3 regions of the Melaminivora sp. genome follow, and region 1 is predicted to be linked to each of the others. Evidence: predicted binding sites of a transcription regulator. Region 1 holds the regulator's gene; each other region holds the start of a gene.

Region 1 (5,052 bases):
AGCTACCTGCTGGGCTGCGCCGAAGGCCAGGAGCCGCGCCTGATGGCCGCGGTGGAGCGCGTGGACACGGCCATGACGCGCATCCGCGATGCGGGCAAGGTGCGCGCCCGCGACCGCATCGCCGTGCTGGCGGCGCTCAACCTGGCCTTCGACCTGGCCGACCGCGAGGCCGCCCAGCAGGAGGCGTCCGCACACCCGGCCGCGCAGCCCCCGCAAGAGCCGCCACACCTGCAGGACGAGCGCCTCGCCGCCCTGCTCGACCGGCTGGACCAGGCCCTCGCCGCTGGGGACGCGCCGGGGTTGTAAGCATTGGCGAACGGGGTGTTCGCGGGGCGCGCAACGCGCCTACAATGCACCTGTCTGCGATGCTGCCGGGCTTTATATTTCCTTGAACCAATGCTCTTGGAGCCCGGGCTTGGTACATCGCCTGGCAGGCGTGATCATCTCGCGTCAGATGAACCCAATGTCAGGTTGCCCTCGCCCACCTGAACCCCCGGTTCAGGATGCCGGTCCGGTGGCATTTGCAGACACCTTCTTTCGAGCGAAGCCGGGGCTCCCCGCCCTCCGCCTACCCCCCTCTCCCCTCTTCCCCCAGCTGTCACCGCCCGCCCCGGGGCAGGCGCTCAGGCGCACCAGGGCGCGGGCTGGCCGTGCATCACATCCATCCACAGCGCCCAGCCGCCGAGCACGCACAGCACGGCGCCTGCGGCACGCGAGCCGCTGGCCTGCTGCATCCGGTTGAGCCGCTGCCGCAGCCATTGCCAGGCCGCGGGGCCCGCCACCAGCCACAGGCCGCTGCCGATGCCAAACAGCACCATGCTGGCCGCGCCACGCGCCACGCTGCCGCTCAGGGCAGCGGTGAGCAGCGCGGTGTAAAGCAGCCCGCAGGGCAGCAATGCCCAGGCCATGCCGGTGAAAAACAGTCCGCCCGGGCGTGCCACCAGGGGCTGCACGCGCGCCCACACGGTGCGGCCGGCGCTCTCTATCCAGGCGGGCTGGCGTGCCTGCAGCAGCATCATGAGGCCCCAGGCGATGATGAGCACATGCGTCATGGTCCACAGCGGCCGCAGTGCGCTGCTGTGCTGGCCCAGCCAGGCCAGCTGGTCCATGGCGAAGGCTGCGGCACCACCGGCGGTGCCATAGCCCGCCAGGCGCCCGACGTGGAAGGCCAGCGTGCGGCCCAGCACCGGGCGGCGCGGCAGCCAGTGGATCACCTGAGGTTCGCCCGGGGCGGCAGGGCGTCCCCCTGCCCCTATCACTGCGCCGCAGGGCCCGGCGCACATGGCAAGGCAGTGCGTACCACCCACCAGGCCCATCAGGAAGACGGTGGACGCAAGCGTGAGGAACATGGATCAGATGATCCGGGAGAAGCGCGCGCGGTTCCGGTTGGCCTGCAGATATTTATCGAACGCCATGGCGACGCCGCGCACGAAGTACCAGCCCAGCTCGGTGACCTGCACGCCGTCGTCGGCCAGCTTGACCAGGCCCTGCCCGGCCATCTCCTCGAGTTGCTGCAGTTCGGGCTCGAAATAGCTGCGAAAGTCGATCAGCCAGGCGGCCTCCATGGGCTCGAACAGCACTTCGCCCTGGCACATCAGCGCCATGATGACCGAGCGGCGCACCAGGTCGTCCTTCGTCAGCGCCAGGCCACGCGCGATAGGGAGGCGCCCCTGGTTGATGGCATCGTAGTACTCGTCCAGCGTCTTGACGTTCTGGCTGTACGTGGCGCCGATGCGGCCGATGGCCGACACCCCCAGGCCGATCAGGTCGCAGTCCGGCTGGGTGCTGTAGCCCTGGAAGTTGCGGTGCAGCCGGCCCTGGCGCTTGGCCACCGCCAGCGAGTCCTGCGGCAGGGCGAAGTGGTCCATGCCCACATAGACATAGCCCGCGCCCTCGAACACCTCCAGGGCCTGCGCCAGCATGGAAAGCTTGGCCGAGGCCATGGGCAGCTCGGCCGTGATGATGCGCCGCTGCGCCTTGAAGCGCTCGGGCAGGTGGGCGTAGGCGTAGAGCGCGATGCGATCCGGCCGCAGCTCGGAGACCTGCCCCAGCGTGCGCTCGAATGATTCGGGCGTCTGCCGGGGCAGGCCGTAGATCAGGTCCACGTTCACGGACTCGAACCCCAGGCGGCGCGAGCTCTCGATGAGGGAGAACACCTGCTCGGCCGGCTGCACGCGGTGCACTGCCTTCTGCACTTCGGGGTCGAAGTCCTGCACGCCGAAGCTCAGGCGGTTGAAGCCGAGCTCGGCCAGCAGGGCCAGGCGCGACTCGTCCACGGTGCGCGGATCGACCTCGATGGAGTATTCGCCGCCCGGCACCAGCGTGAAGCTGCGCTTGAGCATGGCCATCAGCTCGCGCAGGCCTTCGTCGGACAGGAACGTGGGCGTGCCGCCGCCGAAATGCAGCTGGCTCACCTGCTGTCCCACGCCGCAGTGCGCGGTATGCAGGTCGATCTCGCGGCTCAGGTAGCGCAGATAGACCTCGGCGCGCTCGGGGTGGCGCGTGATGATCTTGTTGCACGCGCAGTAATAGCAGAGGGATTGGCAGAACGGAATGTGGACGTACAGCGACAGCGGCATCGCTTTGCCCACCGATCCCACCCGGCGCTGCTGCAGGGCCAGCACGTATTCCTCTTCGCCGAAGGCTTCCACGAAACGATCCGCCGTGGGGTAGGAGGTATAGCGTGGCCCTGGAACGTCGAAGCGTCGCAGCAGTTCGGTGGTGACAACGGTCATAGGGGGTAATTCCTCAGGGTGAGTCGGGCACTGTGCCCCAGCTGGCGCCCGAGCGTCCTTGATTTCGATCAAGAGGACCCAATGTCTGCGAAATGACAATTCGCCCTGGATCAAAGCACGTGCGCGTGCCTGCGACTTTCGCAGGCCTTGCAGCGTTCGGATGTAAGCTAGCGCCATGACCAGGGTACCCATGTCTCCCAACCTTCAAGCCATCAAGGTTGCTTGCTCCAACTGCAACCTGCGCGAGCTGTGCATGCCGGTGGGCCTGGACGAGCAGCAGCTCAAGCGCCTGGACGAGATCGTCGCCGTTCGGCGCAAGGTCAAGCGCGGCGGCAACCTGTTTCGCAATGGCGACCCTTTCACCTCGCTCTACGCCATCCGCACGGGCTTCTTCAAGACCTGCGTGGCCACCGAGGACGGGCGCGACCAGGTGACGGGATTCCAGATGGCCGGGGAGATCATCGGCCTGGACGGCATCGTCAACGACCACCATACCTGCGACGCGGTGGCGCTGGAGGACGCGGAGGTCTGCGTCATGCCCTTCGACCGGGTCGAGGAGCTCTCGCGCGAGATCAACGCCCTGCAGACGCATGTGCACAAGATCATGAGCCGCGAAATCGTGCGCGAGCACGGCGTCATGCTGCTGCTGGGCAGCATGCGTGCCGAAGAGCGGCTGGCGGCTTTCCTGCTGAACCTGGTACAGCGCCTGCACGCGCGTGGTTTTTCGCAGTCGGAGCTGGTCCTGCGCATGACGCGCGAGGAGATCGGCAGCTACCTGGGCCTGAAGCTTGAAACGGTGAGTCGCACTTTCTCGAAATTCGTCGAGGAAGGCATCGTCGAAGTCAAGCAGCGCCACGTGCGCATCATCGACACCAACGCCCTCAAGCGCATCGTCAACAGCCAGCAGGCCTGCCACTGACCCTCGGCCGGCGCTGCCCGGAACGCAAAAAGGCAATGCCTGCGCATTGCCTTTTTTTGCGTTTGCAGCCCGGGCGGCGCTGGCCGCCGGGGCTGCCGTTCCCGCTCAGTTGAGGGGGGTCTTCTTCCCGTCGGGATAGTGGTAGAGCGTGATCGCGGGGTTCTTCATCTCGCCATTGGACTCGAAGGCGATGTTGGCCGTCACACCCTTGTAACTGGACTTGAGCAACTCCGGGATGTAAACCTTCGGATCCCACGAGCCGGCGCGCTTCATGGCGTCGACCAGCAGCATGGTGGCGTCGTAGGTGTAGGGGCTGTAGATCTGGTACTGGCCAGGGTACTTGGCGTCGTACTTGGCCTTCCAGGCCATGCCGCCGGGCATCTTGGCCAGCGACGCGCCGCCTTCGGCGCACACCACGTTCGACAGGGTCTTGGCGCCCGCGGTCAGCTTGGCGATCTCGGTCGTGCACAGGCCGTCGCCACCGAAATACTTCACGTTGCCCATGCCGAGCTGCTCCATCTGCCGGAGCATGGGGCCGGCCTGCGGGTCCATGCCGCCGAAGAAGATGGCGTCCGGGTTCTTGGCCTTGATGGCCGTGAGGATGGCCATGAAGTCGGTGGCCTTGTCGGTGGTGAACTGCTCGTCGACCACCTTCATGCCCTTCTCGGCCGCCACCCGCTTGAACACGTTGGCCAGACCCTGGCCATAGGCCGTGCGGTCATCGACCACGGCCACCGTCTTGAGCTTGAGCGTGTCGCTGGCATAGGCCGCGACCCCCGCGCCCAGGGCGTTGTCGTTGGCGATGATGCGGAACGTGGTCTTGTAGCCGGGCTTGGTCAGGTTGGGGTTGGTGGCCGCGCCCGTGACGTGCGGGATGCCGCAGTCGTTGTAGACCTTGGCCGCGGGAATCGTGGTGCCCGAATTGAGGTGGCCCACCACGCCGGCGGCCTTGGCGTCGCACAGCTTCTGCGCCGCCGCCGTGCCCTGCTTGGGGTCGGCCGCGTCATCCTCGGCCAGCAGCTCGAACCTGACCTTCTTGCCGCCGATGGTCACGCCCTGGGCGTTGAGCTCCTCGATCGCCATGCGGGCGCCGTTCTCGTTGTCCTTGCCGTAGTGCGCCTGGGCCCCGGACACGGGCGCCACGTGACCGATTTTCACCACCTCTTGGGCGTGGGTCATGCCGGCGATGGCCGCAATGGCGGCCACCACGGTCAGTTTCAACTTCAATTGCATAGATGTCTCCGATCCTTCATTGCTGGAAGTGGCGTTGCGTGACAACGCGCAGAAACATATCGCAGTTCAAAACCGCCCACACTAGGGAACACGAGAAAATCACGCCGATACCACACCGGGATATACCCTGTCATCGCTTTGGAACGTGTTTCAGTGCCCGGCCAG
Region 2 (5,052 bases), on a different contig from region 1:
CCGGGGTGAGCGAGTTGCCGCGCGTGGCGCTCTTGGTGCTGACGCCGGAGGTGCCGCTCACCAGGCCCTTGGCGCCGCGGGCGACGACTTCGCCATAGCCGGCGGCGAAGGCCGTGAGGCCGCCGGCCATGGCGCCACCGCGCAGCAGCAGGCGCCGGCGGCGCACGTCGGGCTTCTGGGTTTCATGGGCGGGGGCGGTGCGGGGGGGCTTCTTGTCGGTCATAAGAGACTCTCTTTCCATCGTGGGCGCAGGTGTCATGCTATATCTTTAATAGCTGCTGGCCCTTGTTGTTCAATGGCTTGGGGCTGTTTTGGCTGGCGAGGGTTTCACTCCCTCTCCCCCAAGGGGGAGAGGGCAGGGGTGAGGGGGTGGGTTCAGGCGCTGCGCCTGGTGCCGGCCGCCACCCTCACCCCAACCCTCTCCCGCCAGCGGGAGAGGGAGCCGGAGCAGACGCGGCAGTCATGCGCCCGCGCCCTGCAGGGCCGGCTGGCGGCGCGCCGGCCAGGTCTCCAGCGCCCAGCTGGCGGCGGCCACCAGGGCGATGAACAGGCCCAGCACGCCCAGCATGCCCAGCAGCCCGTCGCTGCCCAGCGGCATGTTGTAGAGGTACAGGCCCGAGCCGTACTTGGGCACGCCCTGCACGCTCATGAACAGCGCCCAGCGGAAGGCCCATGCGGAAGCCGCCAGCCCCAGGCCCAGCACCAGCGTGTAGCCGCGCCGGTCCAGGCGCCACTGGCCGCGCACCAAGGCGGCAATCACCGCCACCCCGAACAGGGCCGAGGCCAGCATGCCGCCGCGCCAGACCGGGAACAGGGTGGCCAGGCGCAGGGCCTCGCCAAACGACGGGTGCAGGCCGGCCGCGCCGGTGGCGGCCCAGCCCAGGGTGGCCAGCGCCAGCGCCGCGGCCAGCCACAGGCCGATGGCGCGCAGCAGCTGCAGTGCGGAGGCCCCCGGGCGCTGGGTGGCGGGCAGGAAGCGCTCGAGCACGAAGGCCACGCCCACGGCGGCCAGCCAGCCGGTCAGCGCCAGGTTGACGGGCACCCACAGCGTGTTCCACAGCGGGCGCGCGCGCACCACCATGACCTCGGCACCGGTGTAGGCGGTGATGCTGAGCGCCGACAGCACCAGGAGCGGTGCCAGCAGCCGCATCCAGGACAGGCGGCCCAGCCACCAGGCCGCGCACATGGCCAGCGCCAGCGCCACGAAGGCCGGCAGCAGCAGCGCGCCGATGCTCATCCACGACCAGGGCGTGAAGTACGCATAGAAGTGCCAGAAGCGAAACGGCTGGTGCAGGTCGGCCAGCAGCGACACCGGCGCGGCAATGGCGGTGACGGCCAGCACCAGCACGGCCGCGGGCAGCAGGCGGCGCAGGCGCGAGGCCGCATCGCCAAAGACGCAGGCCGACACCAGCAGCGCCGCGCCGGTGGCCACGCCCGCCAGAAAGAAATACTGCACGGCCCAGGGCAGCCAGGCCGCCTCGTAGTGCGGGGTGAGCAGTTCGATGATCTGCATGTGAATCTCTCCCTGGGGGTCAGTGGTCGGACACCAGGCGCACGCTGGCCTGGCCGGAGACGCCGTTGACGAATTCGTCGGGCAGGCCGATGTAGAACACGCGCGGCTCGGTCTTCATGCCGGGTTTGAGCACCTTGACGCCCTCCTCGTGCGCGGCCATGCGGCGGTTGATCTCGCTGCCCGGGTCGTTCAGGTCGCCAATCACGCGCGCGCCGCCCACGCAGCTCTCCACGCAGGCCGGCAGCAAGCCGACCTCCAGCCGGTGCTCGCAGAAGGTGCACTTGTCGGCGGTCTGGGTCTCATGGTTGATGAAGCGCGCGTCATACGGGCAGGCCTGCACGCAGTAGCCGCAGCCCACGCAGCGCTCGTTGTCCACCAGCACGATGCCGTCGGTACGCTGGAAGGTGGCCTGCACGGGGCAGACGGGCACGCAGGGCGGCTCCTCGCAGTGGTTGCACAGGCGCGGCAGGCTGACCATGGCCGGCATGCTGCCGTCGGGCTTGTCGATCTCGTACTGCAGCACCGTGGTGCGGAACTGCCCGATGGGCGGCTGGTTCTCCACCGAGCAGCTCACGGTGCAGGCCTGGCAGCCGATGCATTTGCGGATGTCCACCAGCATGCCAAAGCGCTTGCCCTCCATGCCGGGACGGCGCGGCGGCTGCGTGGTGCCGGGCAGGCTGACGGCCGCCGCCGGGCCGGCCGCAGCGGTGAGGCCAAAGGCCGTGGCCAGGCCGACCAGGTCTTGCAAGAAGGTGCGCTTGGCCTTTTGCACGGCGGGCGGGGCGCTGTGTGAAATGGTGGTGGGTTCCTGCATAGGGGTTTCCTCGATATTTATTTATCGCGTGATATTCATTATTCTCACGCGGCGCATTTGATTATTGACTCGGATCAAATAACCAAGTTATTCGATTCATTAATAAATCAAAAAAAAACTTTGTATATTAAAGTTTTAAAATTAAGCGCATATTAAATACAGCCAACTATCGAGCAACACGGGAAAAGCCGTCCCGGCCATGCGCCAAACTGCCGAGAGTCATGCGGCAGCCGCATGACCTGGCGAACGCCTCAGTCCATGGCCATCAGGCTGGCGTTGCCGCCCGCGGCCGTGGTGTTGATGCTGGTGGCGCGCTCGCGCACGAGGCGCAGCAGGGCGGCTGGGGCCTGCCCCGGTTCGCGCAGCGCCGCCAGGGCCAGCAGAGCGCCTGGGCGGGCGGCCAGCGTCTGCTGCAGCGCCAGCGCGGCGCTGGCGTCGCCGCCGTGCAGCACGGCATCGAACGACTCCCGCTCCCAGTCCTGCGTGAGGGCGATGCGCTCGCGCACCGGGCCAGGCAGGCCGCTGGCGAGCGCTTGCGCCGAGCTGGGCCACAGCGCCTGGCTGCCGGCGGCCAGCACGGTGGCCAGCTGCAGCAGGCGGCCGTCGTCGTCTTCGGCCAGGCACAGCACGCGCTCGCGCGGCAGCAGGTGGTAGAGGTTCTTCTCGCCCGTCGGCCCGGGCAGCTCGGCGCCCAGGCCGGCGCAGCTGGCCTGCTCCAGCGCCGCGCAGGCCGCGTGCAGGGCCGGGCGGTGCTGCGCCTGCGCCCAGGCGCGCAGGGCGTCCAGCGGGGCCAGCCGCTGCGCCCGGTGCTCATCAGGCAGCAACCCGGCGGCCGAGGCGGGCAGGGCGTCGCGCGCCGCTTCGGCCGGGTGACGCGCGAGCAGGCGCAGCAGATACAGGGGCCCGCCCGCCTTGGGGCCCGTGCCCGACAGGCCCTCGCCGCCAAAGGGCTGCACGCCCACCACGGCGCCGACCATGTTGCGGTTCACGTACAGGTTGCCCGCCCGCGCCTGCGCGGCCACCTGCGCCACCCGCTCGTCGATGCGCGTGTGCACGCCCTGCGTCAGGCCGTAGCCCGTGGCGCCGATCTTCGCGAGCAGGTCGTCCAGCCGCTCGCGGGCGTAGCGCACCACGTGCAGCACCGGCCCGAAGACCTCGCCGCCCAGTTCGTCCACGCTCGCCAGCTCGATCAGCGTGGGCGCGACGAAGGTGCCCACGGCGGCGCCGTCCAGGGGCGCCTGGAAGAGGGCGTGCCCTTCGGCACGGCGCCGGGCGATGTAGTCCCGCAGGGACTGCCGCGCCGCGGCGTCGATGACCGGGCCCACGTCGGTCGCCAGCAGGGCCGGATCGCCCGTGCGCAGCTCCAGCATGGCGCCGCGCAGCATGGCCAGCAGGCGCGTGGCGCAGTCCTCCTGCACGCACAGCACGCGCAGGGCCGAGCAGCGCTGGCCGGCACTGTCGAAGGCCGAGGCGAGCACGTCGGCCACGGCCTGCTCGGTCAGCGCCGAGGAGTCCACCACCAGGGCGTTTTGCCCGCCCGTCTCCGCGACCAGCACGACGGGCTGGCCCGCCGGGCCCAGGCGCTCCGCCAGCGTCTGTTGCAGCAGGCGTGCGACCTCGGTCGAGCCGGTGAACAGTACGCCCATGACGCGCGCATCGGCCACCAGCTGCGCGCCCACGGTTTCGCCCCGGCCGGGCAGCAGCTGCACGGCGCCTTGCGGCACGCCCGCACGGTGCAGCAGCCGCACGGCCTGCCAGGCCACCAGGGGCGTCTGCTCGGCCGGCTTGGCCAGCACCACGTTGCCAGCCGCCAGCGCCGCCGCCACCTGACCCAGGAAGATGGCCAGCGGAAAGTTCCACGGGCTGATGCAGGCCACCAGCCCGAGGGGCGTGTGCGTGGCGTTGTCGAACTGCGCCTGCACCTGCGCGGCGTAGTAGCGCAGGAAGTCCACCGCCTCGCGCACCTCGGCCACGGCGTTGGCGCAGGTCTTGCCGGCCTCGCGCACCAGCAGCGGCAGAAAGGACGAGACCCTCTCCGCCTCCAGCAGATCGGCCGCGCGGCGCAGCAGCTGGGCGCGCTGCGCCGGCGGCGTGGCCGACCAGGCGGGCAGCGCCTGCTGCGCCGCGGTCAGCGCCGCATCGACCGCGCCGGCGTTCGCTTCGCGCACCTGGCCGACCACGTCCGCCGGGTCGGCGGGGTTGCACACAGGGGCCGCGGTGCTGCCCTCTGAAAAGAGAGCAGAGGGTCGTTTCAGGGCAAGGGTTTGAGCGGTGTTTGGCTCTGCATCGCCCAGGCCGCCGGCCACCAGCGGTCCGGCAAAAAAGGGCTCGGCCCGGCTGGCCGCCAGAGCCCGGCCCACGCTGGCGAGCACTGGCTCGGCCGCCAGGTCCAGCCCGTGCGCATTCGTGCGCGCCGCGCCGTAGAGCGCCACGGGCAGGGGAATGCGCGGATGCGGCAGGCCCGGCGTGCCCGTGCGAGCGGCCTGCGCATGGACGGCCGCGACCGGGTCCTCGACCAGGGTCTCGGGCGCCACCGCGGTGTCGGCCACGCGGTGCACGAAGGAGGTGTTGGCGCCGTTCTCCAGCAGCCGGCGCACCAGGTAGGCCAGCAGCGTCTCATGCGTGCCTACCGGGGCGTAGATGCGGCAGGGCCGCTCGGCCACCACCTGTGCATACAGCGGCTCGCCCATGCCGTGCAGGCACTGGAACTCGTACTGCCCCGGCC
Region 3 (5,052 bases), on a different contig from region 1:
ACCTCCGCCATGTCGGCCACGCTGGACGCCTCGGCGCTCAAGGGCAAGTCGCTCAACGTCTATTCCTGCGACGACGCCGAGTCCATGCAGGGCAAGGAGGTCTTCACCTTCACGCCGCAGGGCACCATCCAGACGTCCGATGGCGACACCGTCTCGGCGGCCGAAGTGGCGCAGCTCTTCAGCCCCGCCGGCCTGACGCGCACTTCCGAGGAAGGCGACAGGATCAACATCAAGGCCGAGGCCTATCGCGTCAGCGACAAGGCCGTCCTGGTGATGAAGGACACGCCCTTGACCGGCAACGACCCCAAGAGCATCGTGGTTGCCGTCGAGAAATAAACCCCGGCCCGCCCCGCAGCGCCCATGCTGCGGAGCCCTCCAGGCCAAAGGCCCGCTCCCGCTAGGGAGCGGGCGTTTTTGCGTCCGTCTGCCGCGAAGCGCCCCGGCCCCGCTTGGCGTCAGCGCCGCGCCTGCTTGACCGCGTACATCGCCTGGTCGGCGTCGTGCAGCGCCTGGCCGGCCGACAGCGCTCCGGGCAGCACGGCGATCGCTCCCACGCTGGCGCCGGCGTAGTCGAAGGACGCGCCCCCGCCCTCGAAGCGGCCCACGGTGGCCGCCGTGATGCGCTCGGCGAAGGCCTGCACGGCAGCGTCCATGTCCTCGGCGGGCGTGGGGCCGGGGCCCATCAGCACGAACTCGTCGCCGCCGTGGCGCGCCACCAGGTCCTGCGAGCGCAGGGCGCCCTGCAGCTGGCGTGCGATGTGGGCCAGGAACAGGTCGCCCACGTCGTGCCCCCAGGTGTCGTTGATGAGCTTGAAGCGGTCCAGGTCCAGGAAGGCCACCAGCACCGTGCTGCCCTCGCGGTTGCTCTGGGCGAGCTGGCGCTGCAGCGCCCGCTCGAAGGCGGGGCGGTTGGGCAGGCCGGTCAGCGCATCGGTGCTGGCGTATTGGCTCAGGCGGCGGTTGGCCTGCACCAGTTCTCCGACCAGCCGCTCGCGCTCGACCTGCTGGGCGATCAGCTGCGCAAACAGCCGGAGCATGTGCAGCACCATCGGCTCCAGCGCACGACGCTTGGCGCTGGCCGCGCACAGCGTGCCGTACAGGCGGTCGTCCGACAGCCGCACCGGCGCGCTGACGTAGGTCTGAATGCCCAGCGCCGCGGCCGCCTGTGAGTCGGCCCAGCAGCCGGCCACGTCCTCGGTCACCGGCCGGCCCTCGTCGAGCGCGCGCTTGCACAGCGTGTCGTGCCAGGGCACGGACAGGCCCTCGGGAATCTCCAGCGCCCCGGCGCGGCTGTTGCGGGCGTACAGCACGTCCTGCCGCCCGCCCTGCAGATCGATGGTGGTGAGGTAGGTGGACTCCAGCCCGGTCACGTCCTGCAGCAGCTCCAGCAGGGGACGGGTCAGCTCCTCCAGCGTGTGGGCGCGCGTAAGCGAGTCGGCCAGTTGTTCGAAGACGGCGGGCATGGCCGCGGATTATCCGTGCGTGCCCGCTCCGCGTGTCGGCCAGGCCGGGCGGCGGCCGGTCAGCTGGCTGACGATGACCGCCTGCAGCGGCGGCAGGCGCATGGCCGCGGCCAGCACCGCCTGGCGCGCGATGCGGGGCAGGGGGCGGGTGTCGGTGTACAGGCGCACGATGGCGTTGGTGCCGGCAAACAGGGGCCAGGCGTGGCGATGGTGGGCGCGGGCGTAGCGCTGCAGCACGCTGGCCGCGCCCAGGTCGGCGCTGTGCTCGCGTGCTTCGGTCAGCACCCGGGTGAGCGTCGCCACGCCGGTCAGGCCCAGGTTGAAGCCATGGGCCGTCACCGGGTGCATGCCCACGGCCGCATCGCCCAGCAGGGCGCAGCGCGCAGCGGCGAACCGGTGCGCATAGACGGCCACCAGCGGATAGGCATGGCGCTCGCCCACCAGCTGCAGGGCGCCCAGGCGGTGCTGGAACTGCGCGGCCACGCTGGCCGCATAGGCCTCGGGCGCCAGCGCCAGCAGCTCCCGGGCCTGGGTGCTGTCGGCGGTGACCACGGCCGAGCACATCGGCGCGCCATCCACCGGGTCGTCCGGCAGGGGCAGCACGGCCAGCGTGCGCTCGTAGCCGAAGCACTCGTGCGCCACCTCGTCGTGGGGCCGCTCGCAGCGCATGCGGCAGACGATGACGGTGCGCCCGAAGTCGGTCATGGCTGCGCCCAGGCCCAGCTGGCGGCGTGTGGCCGACAGGCGGCTGTCGGCGGCCACCACCAGGGGCGCGCGCAGCAGGCGGGCCTGGTCCTGCCCCGCCGTCAGGTATTCGACCTCGGCGCAGGCCGCCCGCGTGGCCACGTGCTGCACGCGCGCGCCGGTGACCACGCGCACGCCGGGCGTGCTGGCGGCGACCTCGTAGGCCGTGCGGCGCAGCGCATGGTTGGGCACGATCCAGCCCAGGTGGCCGGCGCCCGTGCCGCCGGCGTGCAGGTGCAGCGAGCCACGCCGGCCCACGGGGCCGTCGTGCACATCGGCGGCGCGCAGCAGGCCGACCTCATGGCCGGCCAGGCGCTGCCAGCTGCCCAGGCGCTGCAGCGTGGCCACGCTCGGGTGGGTCAGGGCGATCTCGCGGCCGTCGGGCGCGGGCCGGGCAAGCTGCTCCTCGACCTGCTGCTCCAGCACGGTGGCGCTCAGGCCCGCCTGGGCCACGCTGGCCGCCAGCGACAGCCCGGCCGGGCCACCGCCCACGATGAGAAGGTCGCAGTCCAGGGAAGAGTCGTCGGCACGGGTCATGGTCGGGGGCTGAAAGCAAGCAAAGGGCGGGCGCCATTGTCGGCCTGCGCACGGCGCGTGGCTTGCCTTGCGTCAAGGGGCGGGCCACGCGGTGCGTTCCTACGCCCGCGCCGACGGGCCACCCTTAGAGTGGGCAGTCCAGCAACAGCCGAGCAAAGGACCTGACATGCGCGTGGACATCTACCGCCGACCCGAGCCCGAGGGGCGCTTCTCCCACTTGGTCGTGCCCGAGGGCAAACCCATCCCCCAGGAGGCCACCAACACCGACTGGAGCAGCGAGCAGCGCGGTGTGGAGATGGACGAGGGCCAGGAGCACTGGGAGGAGCTGGGCATCCCCGAGCCCGGCCGCCAGCTGCGCGACAAGGGCTACGCCATCACCAGCGTCGAGGAGCAGCCGCGCTCCTGACCCCCTGCCGGCGCTGTCGCCAACTGCGCAGCGCGGATAAGCCGCTGGCGCTACGCTCCTGCCATGGAGACAACGAACGCCCCACCCCCGTCCCCTCCCACCCGCGGTGGTCGCGTGCCCCGCATCCGCCGCTACCAGGAATGGCTGCAGACGCGCCACGGCCTCGTGTTCGAGGACTACGACGCGCTGTGGCGCTGGTCGGTCACCGACCTGGACGCCTTCTGGCAGAGCATCTGGGATTACTTCGACCTGCAGTCGCCCACGCCGCACACGGCCGTGCTGGCAAGGAACGTGCTGCCCGGAGCGCAGTGGTTTCCGGGTGCGCAGGCCAGCTACGCGCGCCAGGTGTTGCGCCATGTCGATGCGGCACACGCCGCCGGCCAGCCGGCGCTGATCGCGCGCAATGAGCGTGGTGACCGGCGCGAGCTGTCCTGGCCCGAGCTGCGCCGCCAGGTGGTGGCGCTGGCGCTGCACCTGCAGGACTGCGGCGTGCAGCCGGGCGACCGCGTGGCCGCCTACCTGCCCAACCTGCCCGAGACCATCGTCGCCTTCCTGGCCTGCGCCAGCGTGGGCGCGGTCTGGAGCGTGTGCGCGCCCGACATGGGCACGCATGCCGTGCTCGACCGCCTGCGCCAGATCGCCCCGAGTGTGCTGATCGCCGTTGACGGCATCACCTACGCCGGGCGCACGCAGGACCGCAGCGCCGTGGTGCAGGAGCTGCTGGCCGGCCTGCCCAGCGTGCGCCACACGGTGCTGCTGCGCCAGCCAGGCGCTACAGAAAACATAGCTGTAGCCCAAGACTGGGAGCGGATCACTGCCCGAAACGATGCCCAGGTCGCGGCTTTCGAGCCGCTGTGGCTGCCTTTCGACCACCCGCTGTGGATCGTCTATTCCAGCGGCACCACCGGCCTGCCCAAGCCCATCGTGCATGGCCACGGCGGCATGGTGCTGGTCATGCTGCAGCTGGGTGGGCTGCACAACGACGTGGGCTGCAGCTACGACCCCGAGACCCTGGGCGAGCGCTTCCACTGGTACAGCACCACCGGCTGGGTCATGTGGAACGCCCAGGTCGGCGGCCTGCTGTCGGGCACGACCTGCGTGCTCTACGACGGCAGCCCCGCCGGCAGCCGCGAGCAGCCCGACTGGACGGTGCTGTGGCGCATGGCCGCCGAAACCGGCGTCACCTTCTTCGGCGCCGGCGCGGCCTTCTATGCCGGCTGCATGAAGGCCGGCATCGCGCCGGCCGACTGCGGCGACCTGCGCGCCATCCGCGCGCTGGGCAGCACGGGTTCGCCCCTGGCCGCCGAAGTGCAGCAGTGGGGCACGGACTTCATGGCCGCGGCGGGCGTGCCCGATATCTGGTGGGCCAACATCTCGGGCGGCACGGACTTTGCTGGCGCCTTCCTAGGCGGCCAGCGCGAGCTGGCGCAGCAGCCCGGCCGCCTGCAGTGCCGCATGCTGGGCGCGGCGGTCGAGGCCTGGGACGAGGAGGGTCGTCCGGTGCTGGACGCCGTGGGCGAGCTGGTCTGCACCCAGCCCATCCCGTCCATGCCGCTGTTCCTGTGGGGCGACGAGGACGGCAGCCGCTACCGCGCCAGCTATTTCGAGATGTACCCGCCCGGCCACGGGCGCCGGCCCGGCGGGGGCGACGCCGGCCCCGAGGCCGGCAGCGTCTGGCGCCACGGCGACTGGATCTGCATCGGCTCGGCCGCGCAGCCCGGCTGCATCATCTACGGGCGCAGCGACGCCACCATCAACCGCCACGGCCTGCGCATGGGCACGAGCGAGATCTACGCCGCCGTCGAGGCCCTGCCCGAGGTGCTCGACAGCCTGGTGGTGGACCTGGAGTACCTGGGCCAGCCGAGCTTCATGCCGCTGTTCGTCGTGCTGCGCCCGGGCCAC

Evidence for each region. Region 1 encodes FNR, which switches genes on or off when oxygen is low (the NO sensors DNR and NnrR bind a similar motif). Its sites were predicted from a motif close to TTGATNNNNATCAA; they were not measured.
Region 2: the regulator FNR is predicted to act here: its motif matches at 2,392-2,405, upstream of dsrO (sulfate reduction electron transfer complex DsrMKJOP subunit DsrO).
Region 3: the regulator FNR is predicted to act here: its motif matches at 2,807-2,820, upstream of ubiM (5-demethoxyubiquinol-8 5-hydroxylase UbiM).

What each region holds. Positions count from the first base shown of each region.
Region 1 covers NZ_DAMCAM010000033.1:10,433-15,484, forward strand. The annotation lists gene RT051_RS08890 (cell division protein ZapA) at 1-306, shown strand, start outside; gene RT051_RS08895 (sulfite exporter TauE/SafE family protein) at 624-1,349, opposite strand; gene hemN (oxygen-independent coproporphyrinogen III oxidase) at 1,353-2,735, opposite strand; gene fnr (fumarate/nitrate reduction transcriptional regulator Fnr) at 2,926-3,654, shown strand; gene RT051_RS08910 (branched-chain amino acid ABC transporter substrate-binding protein) at 3,760-4,887, opposite strand.
Region 2 covers NZ_DAMCAM010000057.1:3,525-8,576, forward strand. The annotation lists gene RT051_RS11900 (tetrathionate reductase subunit A) at 1-223, opposite strand, end outside; gene nrfD (NrfD/PsrC family molybdoenzyme membrane anchor subunit) at 461-1,513, opposite strand; gene dsrO (sulfate reduction electron transfer complex DsrMKJOP subunit DsrO) at 1,533-2,327, opposite strand; gene putA (trifunctional transcriptional regulator/proline dehydrogenase/L-glutamate gamma-semialdehyde dehydrogenase) at 2,579-5,052, opposite strand, start outside.
Region 3 covers NZ_DAMCAM010000012.1:22,375-27,426, forward strand. The annotation lists gene RT051_RS04225 (hypothetical protein) at 1-336, shown strand, start outside; gene RT051_RS04230 (sensor domain-containing diguanylate cyclase) at 456-1,463, opposite strand; gene ubiM (5-demethoxyubiquinol-8 5-hydroxylase UbiM) at 1,473-2,744, opposite strand; gene RT051_RS04240 (DUF6139 family protein) at 2,911-3,150, shown strand; gene RT051_RS04245 (acetoacetate--CoA ligase) at 3,214-5,052, shown strand, end outside.